2 regions of the Caballeronia sp. GAWG1-1 genome follow, and region 1 is predicted to be linked to the other one. Evidence: riboswitches for the same ligand, from Rfam matches in the RefSeq annotation. Region 1 holds a riboswitch; the other holds the start of a gene.
The links. Region 1 has a riboswitch for cobalamin ahead of cobG (precorrin-3B synthase). Riboswitches for the same ligand answer to the same signal wherever they lie in the genome.
Positions count from the first base shown of each region.

Region 2: linked by a shared signal. The riboswitch ahead of NCT03_RS03185 (TonB-dependent receptor domain-containing protein) and the one ahead of cobG (precorrin-3B synthase) in region 1 are both predicted to bind cobalamin.

Region 1 is NZ_JALQDB010000029.1:211,512-218,076, forward strand. Features, by position in the region: gene cobM (precorrin-4 C(11)-methyltransferase) at 1-725, opposite strand, end outside; gene NCT03_RS19015 (cobalt-precorrin-6A reductase) at 722-1,453, opposite strand; gene NCT03_RS19020 (cobalt-precorrin-5B (C(1))-methyltransferase) at 1,450-2,538, opposite strand; gene cbiE (precorrin-6y C5,15-methyltransferase (decarboxylating) subunit CbiE) at 2,563-3,765, opposite strand; cobalamin riboswitch at 3,846-4,045, shown strand; gene cobG (precorrin-3B synthase) at 4,149-5,378, shown strand; gene NCT03_RS19035 (precorrin-8X methylmutase) at 5,371-5,997, shown strand; gene NCT03_RS19040 (precorrin-2 C(20)-methyltransferase) at 5,997-6,565, shown strand, end outside.
Region 2 is NZ_JALQDB010000006.1:109,115-115,679, reverse strand. Features, by position in the region: gene NCT03_RS03190 (FecCD family ABC transporter permease) at 1-259, opposite strand, end outside; gene NCT03_RS03185 (TonB-dependent receptor domain-containing protein) at 286-2,163, opposite strand; cobalamin riboswitch at 2,250-2,573, opposite strand; gene NCT03_RS03180 (ATPase) at 2,810-3,196, shown strand; gene NCT03_RS03175 (cell division protein ZapA) at 3,193-3,507, shown strand; RNA gene ssrS (6S RNA) at 3,630-3,812, shown strand; gene NCT03_RS03165 (EVE domain-containing protein) at 3,890-4,348, shown strand; gene NCT03_RS03160 (SIMPL domain-containing protein) at 4,442-5,173, shown strand; gene lgt (prolipoprotein diacylglyceryl transferase) at 5,201-6,097, opposite strand; gene NCT03_RS03150 (LysR family transcriptional regulator) at 6,135-6,565, opposite strand, start outside.

The sequences.
Region 1 (6,565 bases):
CATTCCTTACCGTAGAGCGTGGAATCGGCGAAACCCTGGGCGTCGAGCACACGGCCCACGAGAATCAGCGCCGTGCGTTGCAAACGCACTGCCCGCACCTTCACCGCGATATCCGCAAGCGTGCCTTCCACGCGCGTTTCATCCGGCCAACTCGCGCGAAACACCACGGCGACAGGACAATCCGCGCCGTAATGCGGCAGCAGATCGTCGACGATACGCTCGATATGCCGCACGCCAAGATGAATGGCGAGCGTCGCACGATGACGCGCCAGATCCGCGAGCGATTCGCCTTCGGGCATCGACGTTTTCGCGGCATAGCGCGTGAGAATCACGGTCTGCGAGATGCCCGGCAAGGTGAGTTCGCGTTTGAGCGCCGCCGCCGATGCCGCCGTCGCCGTCACGCCCGGCACGATCTCATAAGGAATCGCGAGCGTATCGAGACGGCGCATCTGCTCGCCTGTCGCGCCGTAAAGCGAAGGGTCGCCGGAATGCACGCGCGCCACGTCTTCTCCCCGCGCGTGCGCGTTTTCGAGAAACGCGACGATCGCATCGAGATCGAGTTCCGCCGTGTTCACGACACGCGTCGCCCGATGCCCGCTCAACACTTCGTCGGGCACGAGCGAGCCCGCATAAAGAATCACCGGACACGAGCGGATGAGCCGCTGGCCCTTCACGGTGATGAGTTCCGGGTCGCCCGGTCCGGCGCCGATGAAATAGACGGTCATGGAAGAGGAAGTTCGGTTGTGAGTGCATCGAGCGCGCTTGCCGGATCGTCGAACGCGCGATCGGCTTCGGGAAGCGCGGGCCGCGCAAGCATCACGACGGGCAAGCCGCGTTCGCGCGCCACCGCGAGCTTCGCTTCGGTCGCGCGGCCGCCGCTGTTCTTGCTGACGACGACATCAATACGCGCCGCATCGAACAACGCGCGCTCGCCTTCGATACTGAACGGCCCGCGCGCATCGACGATCCGCGCACGCGCGTTGCCTTCGTGCGGGTCGAGACAACGGATCGTCCAGAATTGCGACGCGGGTATCTCGTCAAGATGCGCAAGCGGCTCGCGTCCGAGCGTGAATAACGGCTTTTCATAGGCCGCGATCGCATCGACGACGCCTGGCCAATCGCGCGCCTCGCGCCAGACGTCGCCCGTTCGCGGCTGCCATGCCGGACGACGCACGGCCCACAAGGGCACGCCAACGAGCGTACACGCTTCGCGTGCATGATGGCTCATCTGCGCGGCGTAGGGATGCGTGGCATCGAGCACGAGCGCGATGTCATCTTCACGCAGATACGTTGCCAGACCCGCCACGCCGCCAAAACCGCCGACGCGAACCTCACATGCGAGATCCGTCGGCACACGCCCGAGCCCCGCGAGACTGTAGACATGCGACGTGCCCAGCTTGCGCGCGATGACGAGCGCGTCGCCGGTGCCGCCGAGCAATAGCACGCGCTTCATTGCGCGCTCCCGACGATTTGCCCTTGCCTGTCGATGGCGAAAGTCTCCACGACGATGCCTTGCGGCACGACGTCGAGCGCCACTTCGCGGGCCCGCGCGCAGACGATATCGCCGAGCGCGATGCCTTCGCCACGCGTCAGCTTAAGCGCCTCCTGACTCGTGTTGGCCGCGCGAATCGCGTGCTGCAACGTGATGCTCGCGCCAGCATCGGCGGCCCAGGTGGCGAGAAGCGGCAAGTCGATACTCGACGTGCGGCTGTGCAGATCCATATGTCCCGCCGCGAGCTTGCTGAGTTTGCCGAAGCCGCCGCAAACACTGAGTTTTTCGACCGGCGCGCGGCGCAAGTGCTTCAAAACCGCGCCCGCGAAATCGCCCATTTCGATGAGCGCCATATCCGGCAAGCCGTAACGCGCGCGCATGGCGTCCTCGCTCTGATTGCCGGTGCACGCCGCGATATGTTGCACGCCATTGGCGCGCGCGACATCGATCCCCTGATGGATCGACGCGATATAAGCCGCACACGAAAACGGCCGGACGATGCCGGTGGTCCCGAGTATCGACAGTCCGCCGATAATGCCGAGCCGCGGATTCATCGTCTTGAGCGCAAGCGCCTCGCCATTCTCCACGCCGATGCTCACGTCGAAACCGCCCGCATAACCCGCTCGCGTGGCGAGTGCTTCGAGATGCTCGCTCATCATTTTGCGGGGAACGGGGTTGATGGCCGGCTCGCCGATCGGCAACGCAAGGCCCGCGCGCGTCACGGTGCCAACGCCCGGTCCCGCGTGAAAGCGCACGCCATGCCGCGCCGCAAGCCGCACGCGAGCTATGACGAGCGCGCCATGCGTGACATCGGGATCGTCGCCGGCATCCTTGATGACGCCCGCTTCCGCTGCATCGCCGGCAAGACGGCAGAACGCGAGCGGCATGGTCACGGACTGGCCCTTCGGCAGCACGATCTCCGCGCGCTCGCTCGGCTCGCCGAGCAACAAAAGGCGCGCGGCCGCGAGACTCGTCACGGTCGCGCAGCTTCCCGTCGTGTAGCCGCTTCTGAGCGGCGCGGACTGTTCGGGCGTTTCGTCACGCATCGGGATGGTCATTCGCCGGCGAGCTCATGGCTTCTTCGCGTGCAGAAGCGTGATCGGCAGCGCTTGCCGCCATGTATCGAAACTGCCGAGCGGCTCGGCCCGTGCGATGCCGATCCGCGTCAGCTCGCCGCCATGCTCCGCGCGCCATGCAACGAGCGCCGCTTCGCTCTGCAAGGTCACGGCGTTGACGATCAGCCGACCGCCCTGCCGCACGCGCGCCCAGCACGCATCGAGGAGACCCGGCACGGTCACGCCGCCGCCGATGAACACGGCATCCGGCGCGCTCAAACCGTCGAGCGCGCCGGGCGCCTCGCCCTTGACGAGTTGCAGCGCAGGCACGCCGAGCGCATCGCGGTTATGTTCGATGAGACGCTGCCGCCCTTCGTTCGCTTCGATGGCAATCGCGCGGCAAGCGGGATGCGCGCGCATCCACTCGATACCGATGGACCCGCAACCCGCGCCGACATCCCACAGCAATTCGCCCGGTTGCGGCGCGAGACGTGCGAGCGTCACGGCGCGTACATCGCGCTTGGTGAGCTGGCCGTCGTGCCGATACGCGTCGTCGGCAAGACCCGGCGTGAGCGATGGCCCCGCGTGGCCCGCATGCGTGCGGCATTCGATCGCCATGAGATTGAGCGCCGCCACGCGCGGCTCGCGCCAGTCGTCCGCACGTTCGTCGAACCGGCGTTCATTCGTGCCGCCCAGATGCTCGAACACCGTCACGCGGCTCGCGCCGAAACCATGCAGCGTGAGAAGCTGCGTGACGGCGGCGGGCGTCGCGCCATCGGCGCTCAGGACGAGCAGACGTCCGCCGCGAAACACATGCGCGAGCAGGGACGCCACCGGCCGCCCGACGAGCGACACGCATTGCGCGTCCTGCAACGGCCAGCCCAAGCGCGCCGCCGCCAGCGACAGCGACGAAGGCGCGGGCATGACGCGCATTTCTTCCGTGGATAATTCGCGCGCAAGCGTGGCGCCGACGCCGAAGAACATGGGGTCGCCGCTCGCAAGCACGCATGTTTGGACGCCGCGCTCGGCGAGCACGGCATCGACGGAAAACGGGCTTGGCCATGGCACGCGGCGCGCCGCGATACGCGCCGGCAGAAACGCGAGGTGACGTTCGCCGCCGTGGATCGACCGTGCTTCGAAGAGCGCGCGCCGCGCCTCGCGGCCAAGCCCATGCCAGCCGTCCTCGCCGATACCCACGACGGTCAGCCAGTTCGACATGTGCGGCCTCCTACGGGCGAATCCCGCGTTTGAAGCACCCGCGCAAGGCGGGAAGCGGTCTGATGGTCGATAAAAGCGGGCATAATAGCGCGTTCGTCGGTGCCTGAAGGGTTCGATCGGTATCGAGCCTCATGGCCTAACAGGGAACACAGCAAAACTGTGGCTGCCCCCGCAATTGTACGCAGCGAGTCCGCGCTCCACTGCCACTGGTTTTTACCGGGAAGGCTAGCGCGAATGTCGACCTGCCAGCCAAGAGACCTGCCGACGTAAGCATTCACTGCTATTCAACGCTATTCAACGCAATTGCGCGAAGCCTGCCGGGCGGGGTGTACCGGTTCGCTACTCAAGCGCTTGAGCATACGGTCGAGCTTTTGGAATCGTTCTTGCCCCCTCGGTCTTCGGCCTGTCCCGGCCTCATGCGTATCGTGCCCGCACGCGATGGCGCCCTTGCGCGCGTGCGTCTTGCCGGTGGCGAGTTGCGTCGCGAAGCCGCGCATGCCGTGGCGCACGCCGCCGAGCGCTGCGGTTCCGGCACGATCGAAGTGACCAATCGCGCCAATCTGCAACTGCGCGGCATTCGCGACGATGCCCACGCGGAACTCATCGACATCGTGCTCGCGGCGGGCCTCGGTCCGACCACGGCCGGCGCCGACGATATCCGAAACGTCATGCTGAGCCCGCTTGCGAGCACGGGAACGCGTGCGCTTGCAGCGGATATCGTCGAAAGCATGCAGGCCGATGCCGCGTTGCACGCGTTGTCGCCGAAGTTCGCGTTGCAGATCGACGATGGCGAAACGCTTGCGATGCTCGATCATCCGCACGATCTTTGGCTTTCGGCGCTGGACAATGGCGCGCGCTTCGCATTCGGCTTTGCAGGATCGATGCCGCATCGTGAGGAACATGCGCCTGCCTCGGGCGCGATTGCGCGTGACGACGCGAAGCGCTTCATCCTGGCCGTGCTGCAGGCGTTTCTGGCACTGGCATCGGTGGAAGAACACCGCATGCGCGATGTGCTCGCACGCGTTGGAATAGCGGGCTTTCTCCATGCCCTCGACTTCGAAACACAGCACGACGCCGCACTTCAGTCATGGCGTCGCGCGCCTTCCGATGCAACGTTACGACTCGGCGCGCATGCGGACTATGTCGGCGCGCAAGCGCCGCTCGGCCGCCTCGATGCTAATACGCTTCACGCAATCGCCGATCTCGCCGAAGAACGCGTCGTGATGACGCCCTGGCAAAGCGTGTTGCTGCCGGACGTGCACGCGAATCGCATGACGCATGTCGTCGACGCCCTTCGCGCGCTTGGCCTCGCCACCGATCCACGCGATCCGTTCACGCGTCTGATCGCATGCGCGGGTTCTTCGGGCTGCGCGAAAAGCCGTGCCGATACGAAAGCGGACGCGCATCGATTAGCCGCCTTGCTGCCCGAGCATGCGCACGCGCATCTGAGCGGCTGCGAGCGCTTTTGTGCGGCGGCGCATCCCGTCGAAAACACGCTCGTTGCCGTTGCGCCCGGCCGCTACGACGTGCATCGAGGCACACACGTGATCGCCCATAACCTCCTCATCGAAGAGGCGGCCGCATGGCTCGCCCGGAGTCATGCCGATGTCTGACTATATCCGCGACGGTGCGGAGATTTACCGGCAATCGTTCGCGACGATTCGCGCCGAAGCCGACCTCGCCGCCATTCCCGCCAACCTCGAAAAGCTCGCCGTGCGGCTGATTCATGCGTGCGGCATGATCGATATCGTCGATGACCTGCGCTTCTCGTCCGATGCCGGTATCGCGGGCCGTGAAGCGCTCGTGAGCGGCGCGCCCATTCTCTGCGATGCGCGCATGGTCGCCGAAGGCATCACGCGCGCGCGCCTTCCCGCGAATAATCGCGTGATCTGCACGCTCGGCGATGCCTCCGTGCCGGAACGCGCCCGTGCGATGCACAACACGCGCTCCGCTGCCGCACTCGAACTATGGCGGCCCGATCTTTCGGGTGCGATCGTCGCAATCGGCAATGCGCCCACCGCGCTCTTTCATCTACTCGACATGATCGACGACGGCGCACCGAAGCCCGCGCTCATCCTCGGCTTTCCTGTGGGCTTTATCGGCGCGGCGGAATCGAAAGCCATGCTTGCCGCCGACAGCCGTGGCATTCCTTTCGTCGCGTTGCTCGGACGACGCGGTGGCAGCGCGATGGCGGCGGCCGCCGTGAATGCGCTCGCATCGGAGGCCGAGTGATGAGCGGAAGACTCCATGGTCTGGGCGTCGGTCCGGGCGATCCCGATCTCATCACGGTGAAGGCGTTGAAGCTGCTCAAGGCGGCGCCCGTGGTCGCGTATTTCGTCGCGAAGGGGAAGAAGGGCAACGCGTTCGGCATCATCGAATCTCATCTCGAAGACACGCAGACGCGCTTGCCGCTCGTCTATCCCGTGACGACCGAAGCGCTCGAACCGCCGCTTTGCTACGAGACGATTATCAGCGCGTTCTACGATGAATGCGCGCTCGCCATTGCGGATCATCTCGAAGCCGGCCGCGACGTGGCGGTGATCTGCGAAGGCGATCCGTTTTTCTACGGCTCGTACATGTATCTGCACGATCGCCTTGCCGCGCGCTTCGAGGCAGAAGTCGTGCCCGGCGTCTGTTCGATGCTGGGCGGCGTCGCAGTGCTTGGCGTGCCACTGGTTTATCGTAATCAGAGCCTTGCGGTGCTTTCGGGCGTTCTTTCGGAAGCCGAACTAAAACGGAAGCTGGCGACGAGCGATGCCGCCGTCATCATGAAGCTCGGCCGCAACTTCGACAAAGTGCG
Region 2 (6,565 bases), on a different contig from region 1:
TGCGCAACAGCACTTGCAGCAGCGCGCCGGAAAGCGCGAGCAAGGCGCCCGAAGCGAAACCCGCAAGCGCGCGCGGCAAACGCAAGGTGAGCACGATGTCATCGGCGATATCGGGCGCGGCCGCATGCGCGTGCAGCAACGCCGCGATGGCGCGCGGCAAGGGCAACGCGACGCTGCCGAGCGCGAGCGACGCCATGAACACAAGCAACGCGGCAAGCCCGAGCGCAGCCCAGATGCCTAACGCGCGTTTCGCGTTCATCGCGCGGCGCAGGTCAACGGTGTCGCTCACGACGGGCGCCAGCCGAGCGTGACATAAGCGCCGCGCCTCGGCGTGTTGTACGAATAAGCCAGTTCATAGTTCCGGTCGAAGAGGTTGTCGACACGCGCGCTCACGTACCACGACTTCGTGATGTCATAGCGCGCCGACAGATTCACGACGCCATAGCCCGCGAGCGTCGAATCGTAATCGCTGCGCGCACCGCTCACGATCCACTCGCCACCCACGCGCCAGCTTCCTATCGAGCGATGCGCGCTGAAACTCGCGAAACGCCGCGCACGGCGCGTCAGGTCCTGATTGCCGGTTTCATCGACGGGATTCTGGAACGTCACGCCCGCGCGCAAATCAGTGGCGCCGACATGCCCTGCCCACGATCCCTCGACGCCCTGCACCTTCGCGCGTCCGACGTTCTGCGCGATATAGAAGCCGCTGCCGTCCGATACGTAATCGATCAGATTCGAATAGCGCGTCTGAAACGCCGTCACGCGCAGCACGCCCACTTGGTCCGATGCGTACTGCAGCGCCGCTTCCACCGAATGACTGCGCTCGGGCTGAATGGACGGATTGCCGCTGAACGGATAGTAGAGATCGTCGAAGCTCGGCGCGCGGAACGACGCCGCGTAACTCGCGCTCGCGCGCCAGTGCGTGTCGATGTTGTACGCGTAGCCCAGATAGTAGCTGTTCGCGCCGCCGAAATCGGAATACTGGTCGTGGCGCAGATTGGCCTGCACTTCGCTCGAACCGAAGCGTCCCACATAGCCCGCGTACACCGAATTCACGTGACGATCCGGCGCGCTGAACTGATCCGAATCGAGCGTCTGGTCGAGATGCTCGTAACCGAACAGGAGCTTGTGCGCCTCCGTCAGGCGAAAGTCGTTCTGCCACAGATACTGGCGATCCTCGGAATTGAAGCGGCTCGTATAGATGCCGTTCTGCTCGATGTTCGCGCGGTCCTGTCCCTGCGCGACCGTGAAATGCGTGGTCCACTGGTCCGTGATACGGCCGTTCGCAAACACCGATGTCGACCGCACGCGACTGTGCGAATCGTTGAGATCGCCGGGCAAGCCGTAGGCATCGTCGAAACTGTCGATGCCGTTCGACTGATAGAAGCGCACGCCCACGTCCCATTTGTCGCCGAACTTGTGGCGCAGCGTGGCCACGACGCTTTCGTTCAGATAACCGTTCGCGTTCGGATTGGCGTTGGGCGCGAGCGCGGGATCGATCGACGAGAAACCATCGGTCTTCTCGCGCGATACGTTGAAGCTGAAGGTCGTGCGGCCTTCGCTATCGAGCGCGCCGGAAACGCCCGCCGCTTGCCGCTGCGTGTGATAGCTGCCGTATTCCGTCTCGAAGTAGAAGCGCGGCGGATGCGCCTCGCCGTCTTTCGTGAAGATCTGCACGACGCCGCCGATCGCGCCCGAGCCGTACAGCGCCGACACGTTGCCGTTCACGACTTCGATGCGGTCGATCTGATCCGGCATGATCTGCGCAAGCTGCGCCGAGCCGAGCGATGCGGACTCCACACGCACGCCGTCGATTAAAACGAGCGATTGCGTCGAGGACGCGCCGCGTATGAACGCGCTTGCATTCGCTCCCGGGCCGCCATTGCGCGTCACCTGCACGCCGGGCGCAAGACCGATGACGCCGAGCGCGTCGTAGGCATTGCTATCGGCGATATCCTGGGCGTCGAAGAGCGAAGTCTGCGCGATCGTATCGGCGAGAGGTTGCGCGGTGCGCGTCGCGGTCACGACGACGGGTGCGAGCGGCGGTTGCGAGGCTTCGTCCGCGAGCGCTTCATGAGCGAGCAGCCATGTGTTGAGGGCGACGAGCGCGGCGCGTTCGATCGTTTTGCGTCTGCCCGCGTGTCGGGCAAGTGGCGATACCATGCGTGAAATGTTCCCATGCGTAGGCTGGCGCGACCTCGCTCCCCGCAAGGCCAATGCGCGACGAGCGCGCTCGAATGCGAACAGACGAACGCGCTGAACAGTTGGCCGGTATCCGGGCTGGCGACACACCGTCCCGCCTTCCCACGCATGAAGCGCAGTGGCATCGACACGTTCTTCGCCTTGCCTGCGTCGAGCGGCGGATTCTTGCGAATCAGACAGACTCGCAAGCAAACTCACACGACGGCGCGGCGAAAAACGCGCAAGGGACGACTTGCAACTTGCGTTGCGGTCGCTTACCGTTGCGGGGGCAGCACAGGTTGGCGTGGCCTTGGCGGCGCCGCTTCCTGTTTCCCGTTTGACTGCGCCCGCAAAAGAATGCGGACGCGAGCACCAAAAGTGCGGCAAGTGTAGGAGCGCGATTCAGGACCGTCAAGAAACGACCCTGGCCGATCATCGCAAGACACACGGCTCACGACGAACCCAACTAGAACCCGCCGTCGCATCGCATCGGCAGCGCCCGCGCTTTCCACACACGAATGCATCGCGATGCACGCATGATCGCGTGCTGTTACGTCTCGAAACGAGACAATTATCGGAAGCTCCGTTGAACCGCGCTAGAATGCGAGGTCTTTAGAGGACGCAGCACATGCTCAACGAACTCGAATCACTGTCAGGAAATATCGGCCGGCTGATCCAGATCAGCGAGCGGCACAATCAGGCGCGTCTCGCGCTTGAAGCACAAATCGAACAACTGCGTAGCGACTACGCGAACGTGCAGGCAGAGCTCGTGCAAATGCGCGAGGAGCGCGACACGCTGCAAGCCGAACGCGATTCCCTCTCGGCCAAGATCGACGACGCGCAGGTCCGCCTGAACGCGATTCTCGAAAAGTTGCCGCGCGGCAAGTCCGCGAATCATGCCGAGACGGAAAATCAGCTCGATCTCCTCGATGCCCGTTCTCACGATGTGCAAGCCGCGCACGAGCATGCGCACGCGGGAGAGCACAGTGAGCATCATCACGGAGAGAAGGCATGACGACCACGCAGATCGAAGTATCCATTCTCGGCCAGCAATATCGCCTCGCCTGTTCGCCGGAAACCGAAGGCGCGCTGCGTGAAGCGGTGGCACGCGTCGACGCCGAGATGAACAAGGTGCGCAATGCAAGCAACGTGCGCGGGCAAGACCGCATTGCGGTGATGGCCGCGCTTTCACTCGCTTCCGAATTGCTGAGGCTGCAAGAAAGCGTGCGTCATGGCGAGGCCTTCCCCGCCGAGGAAATTCGCCGCACGATGCACTCCATGAACGAACAGCTTGGTGCTGTCATCGCGCAGTATGAAGTGCAGTGACCGAAGTGCCGCGACGCCGCTCCTTGGCGAACGCTAATCGGTCGCGCGATGTCAATCGAAAAAAGAAACTGCGCAATTGGTGTCGAGAGGCTGCATTAGACATTCGATTGGTGTAGAGTGACTACTCCCTGCCTGGTTCGCCAAGGTCATATATTCCTTGAACCAATGCTACATTGGCACGGTTGTGGAAACTTGCAGCACGGGCGCGCGCGTCACTCTGTCTGATGTACCCGAAGTGTTGCTTACTGCGACCAATCTTGAACCCAGGTTCAGGATGCCGGCCTAGCGGCCGAGGTGGGGACCCTACTCCAGCGGCATCGGTTCATACCGATGCCGTTTGCTTTTGTCGAGCCCGTTTCAAAACCCCGTTGCCGAATCCATCATGCGCTACTGGCTGATGAAGTCCGAACCGGACGAAGCGAGCATCGATCATCTCGCGCACGCGCCGAAGAAAACCCTCCCGTGGACGGGCGTGCGCAACTATCAGGCGCGCAACTTCATGCGCGACCAGATGCAAGTCGGCGACGGCGTGCTCTTCTATCATTCGAGTTGCCCGGAGCCGGGCATTGCGGGCATCGCCAAAGTCTGTTCTACGGCCTATCCCGATCCCACTCAGTTCGACGCCAAAAGCCCGTACTTCGACGCCAAGTCCACGCAGGAGACGCCGCGCTGGATGCTCGTCGATGTGCGCTTCGTCAAGAAGACGCCGTTGATTCCGCTCGCGACATTGCGCGAACACGCGGAACTCGCCGACATGCAAGTGCTGGCGCGCGGTAATCGGCTGTCGATCACGCCCGTGACCGAGGCGCAGTGGCGCTTCATAACCGAGCGTCTGGTCTAGGGCGCGCGAATCGTTCAAGGGAACTAAGGGAACGAACGAAGCGCCTAAGTGCGGTCGCGAATCACGCGATGCTCTTGCACTCGGAGTCCTTAGATGATCGACAAGAAAACCGCCGCCGCCCTCGCCTTCGTCGCGATGTCGAGCGCCGCGCTCACGCTTCCGCTTTCGGCCGCCGCTCAGACGGTAATCACCAATCCGCAGCCATCCGGCGTGCTTTCGCTATCCGCGCAAGCCAGCGCGCAAGTGCCGCAAGATGTCGTCAACATCACGCTGTTCTACGAGCAGGAAGCGGCCGATCCATCGTCGCTCACCACCACGCTCAATCAGCGCGCCGAAGCCGCATTGCGCGAAGCAAAAGGCGTCGACAACGTGACCGCGAAAAGCGGCTCGTTCACGGTTTATCCGAGCACGGATCGCGACGGCAAGATCTCCGCGTGGCGCGGCCGCACGGAGGTCGTGCTGGAATCGCATGACTTCGCGGCGGCGTCCAAGCTCGCGGGCAAGATGAGTAACGCCATGCAAGTCGGCAGCGTCGCGTTCTCGCTGTCGCCCGAAGCGCAGCGCGCCGCCGAGCAGAAGCTCTCGACGCAGGCCATCGAGTCGTTCCGCAAGGAAGCGCAGGCCGCGAGTCAGGCGTTCGGCTACGCCAACTTCACGATCCGCGAAGTGAACGTGGGCCACAGCGGCGCGGGTCCGCGCCCGGTGATGATGATGCAGGCCCGCTCGCTTGGCGCGGACGCGAAGGTCGGCGCGCCGATGGCGCTCGAAGCCGGCACGACGACGGTGACCGTCGACGTGTCGGGTTCGGTGCAAATGGGGCGATAACTGCTGTGCCGGAGAACGCGGCGTGATTTACGCCGCGTTGCCGGACACGCGTTTCTGACGTTTGTACGCCCACACCATCATGACGATGCCCGCGGCGATCATTGGCAGCGAGAGCCATTGGCCCATCGAAAAGCCGAGCGCGAGGAGTCCGAGATAATCATCCGGCTCGCGCGCGAATTCCACCGTGAAGCGCGCAAGCCCATAACCGATCAGAAACAACGCCGACACTGCGCCCACCGGCCGCGGTTTGCGCGCGAAGAGGTAGATCACCGCAAACAGCACGAGCCCTTCCAGCGCGATTTCATACAACTGCGACGGATGGCGCGGCAGCATGTGATAGCGCGAGAAAATCTCCGAGAGATTGTATTGCGCATCGAACTGCGGATGCTTCGCGAGCCAGATGGCGTCGTCGTTGGTGGAGTTTTGGAAGAGCATGGCCCAGGGTGCGGCCGGGTCGGTCACGCGGCCCCATAACTCACCGTTGATGAAGTTGCCGAGACGCCCCGCCGCCAGTCCGAGCGGCACCATCGGCGCGACAAAATCCGTCACCTGCAGCCACGTGCGCTTGCGCTGAAACGCGAACAAGACCATCGCGAGCGTCACGCCGAGAAAGCCGCCGTGAAACGACATGCCGCCTTCCCACACCTTGAAGATATCGAGCGGATGCGCGAAGTAATAACTCGCCTTGTAGAACACCACATAGCCAATGCGGCCGCCGAGAATCGTTCCGAGTACGCCGTAAAACAGCATGTCGTCGATGTCCTTGACGGTCCAGCCTTGCGCGGCGACATGCGGCAAGCGCAGACGCAATCTGCCGATGGCAATGGCCGAAATGAACGCAACGAGATACATGAGGCCGTACCAGCGCACGGCGAGCGGTCCGAGATGGATCGCGACGGGATCGAAATTGGGATGTATGAGCATCGTGTAATGGAAGAGCCAGGCGAACTTCAAAGGCGAATCATACGGCAACGACGGCAGCAGCCTGCGCGCGCACGATCTCGATGAGCCGGCTCAACACCGGACTCACTTCGGCCGCGCGCCACACGAGCCCGGTTTCGACCACGGGCCCCGGTTCACGCAACGGGCGATACACCACGCCCGTGCGCCGCAGATGCCGCACCGACTGCGGCACGAGCGCGACACCCATGCCGGCGGACACGAGGCTCACGATGGTCTGCATCTGTATCGCCTCTTGTCCGATGCGCGGCGTCAAACCGGCCGCGCCGTAGCAGCCCATAATGATGTCATACAAACCCGGCGCGAGACGCCTTGGAAAGACGACGAGCGGCGCGCTGGCCAAGTCGTGCAGATCGACGGGCGTCTCGGTCCATTCGGCGGCGCCCTGCCCGAGTTCCTGCGCGGCATCCGTCGACATGGCGATGACGAGCG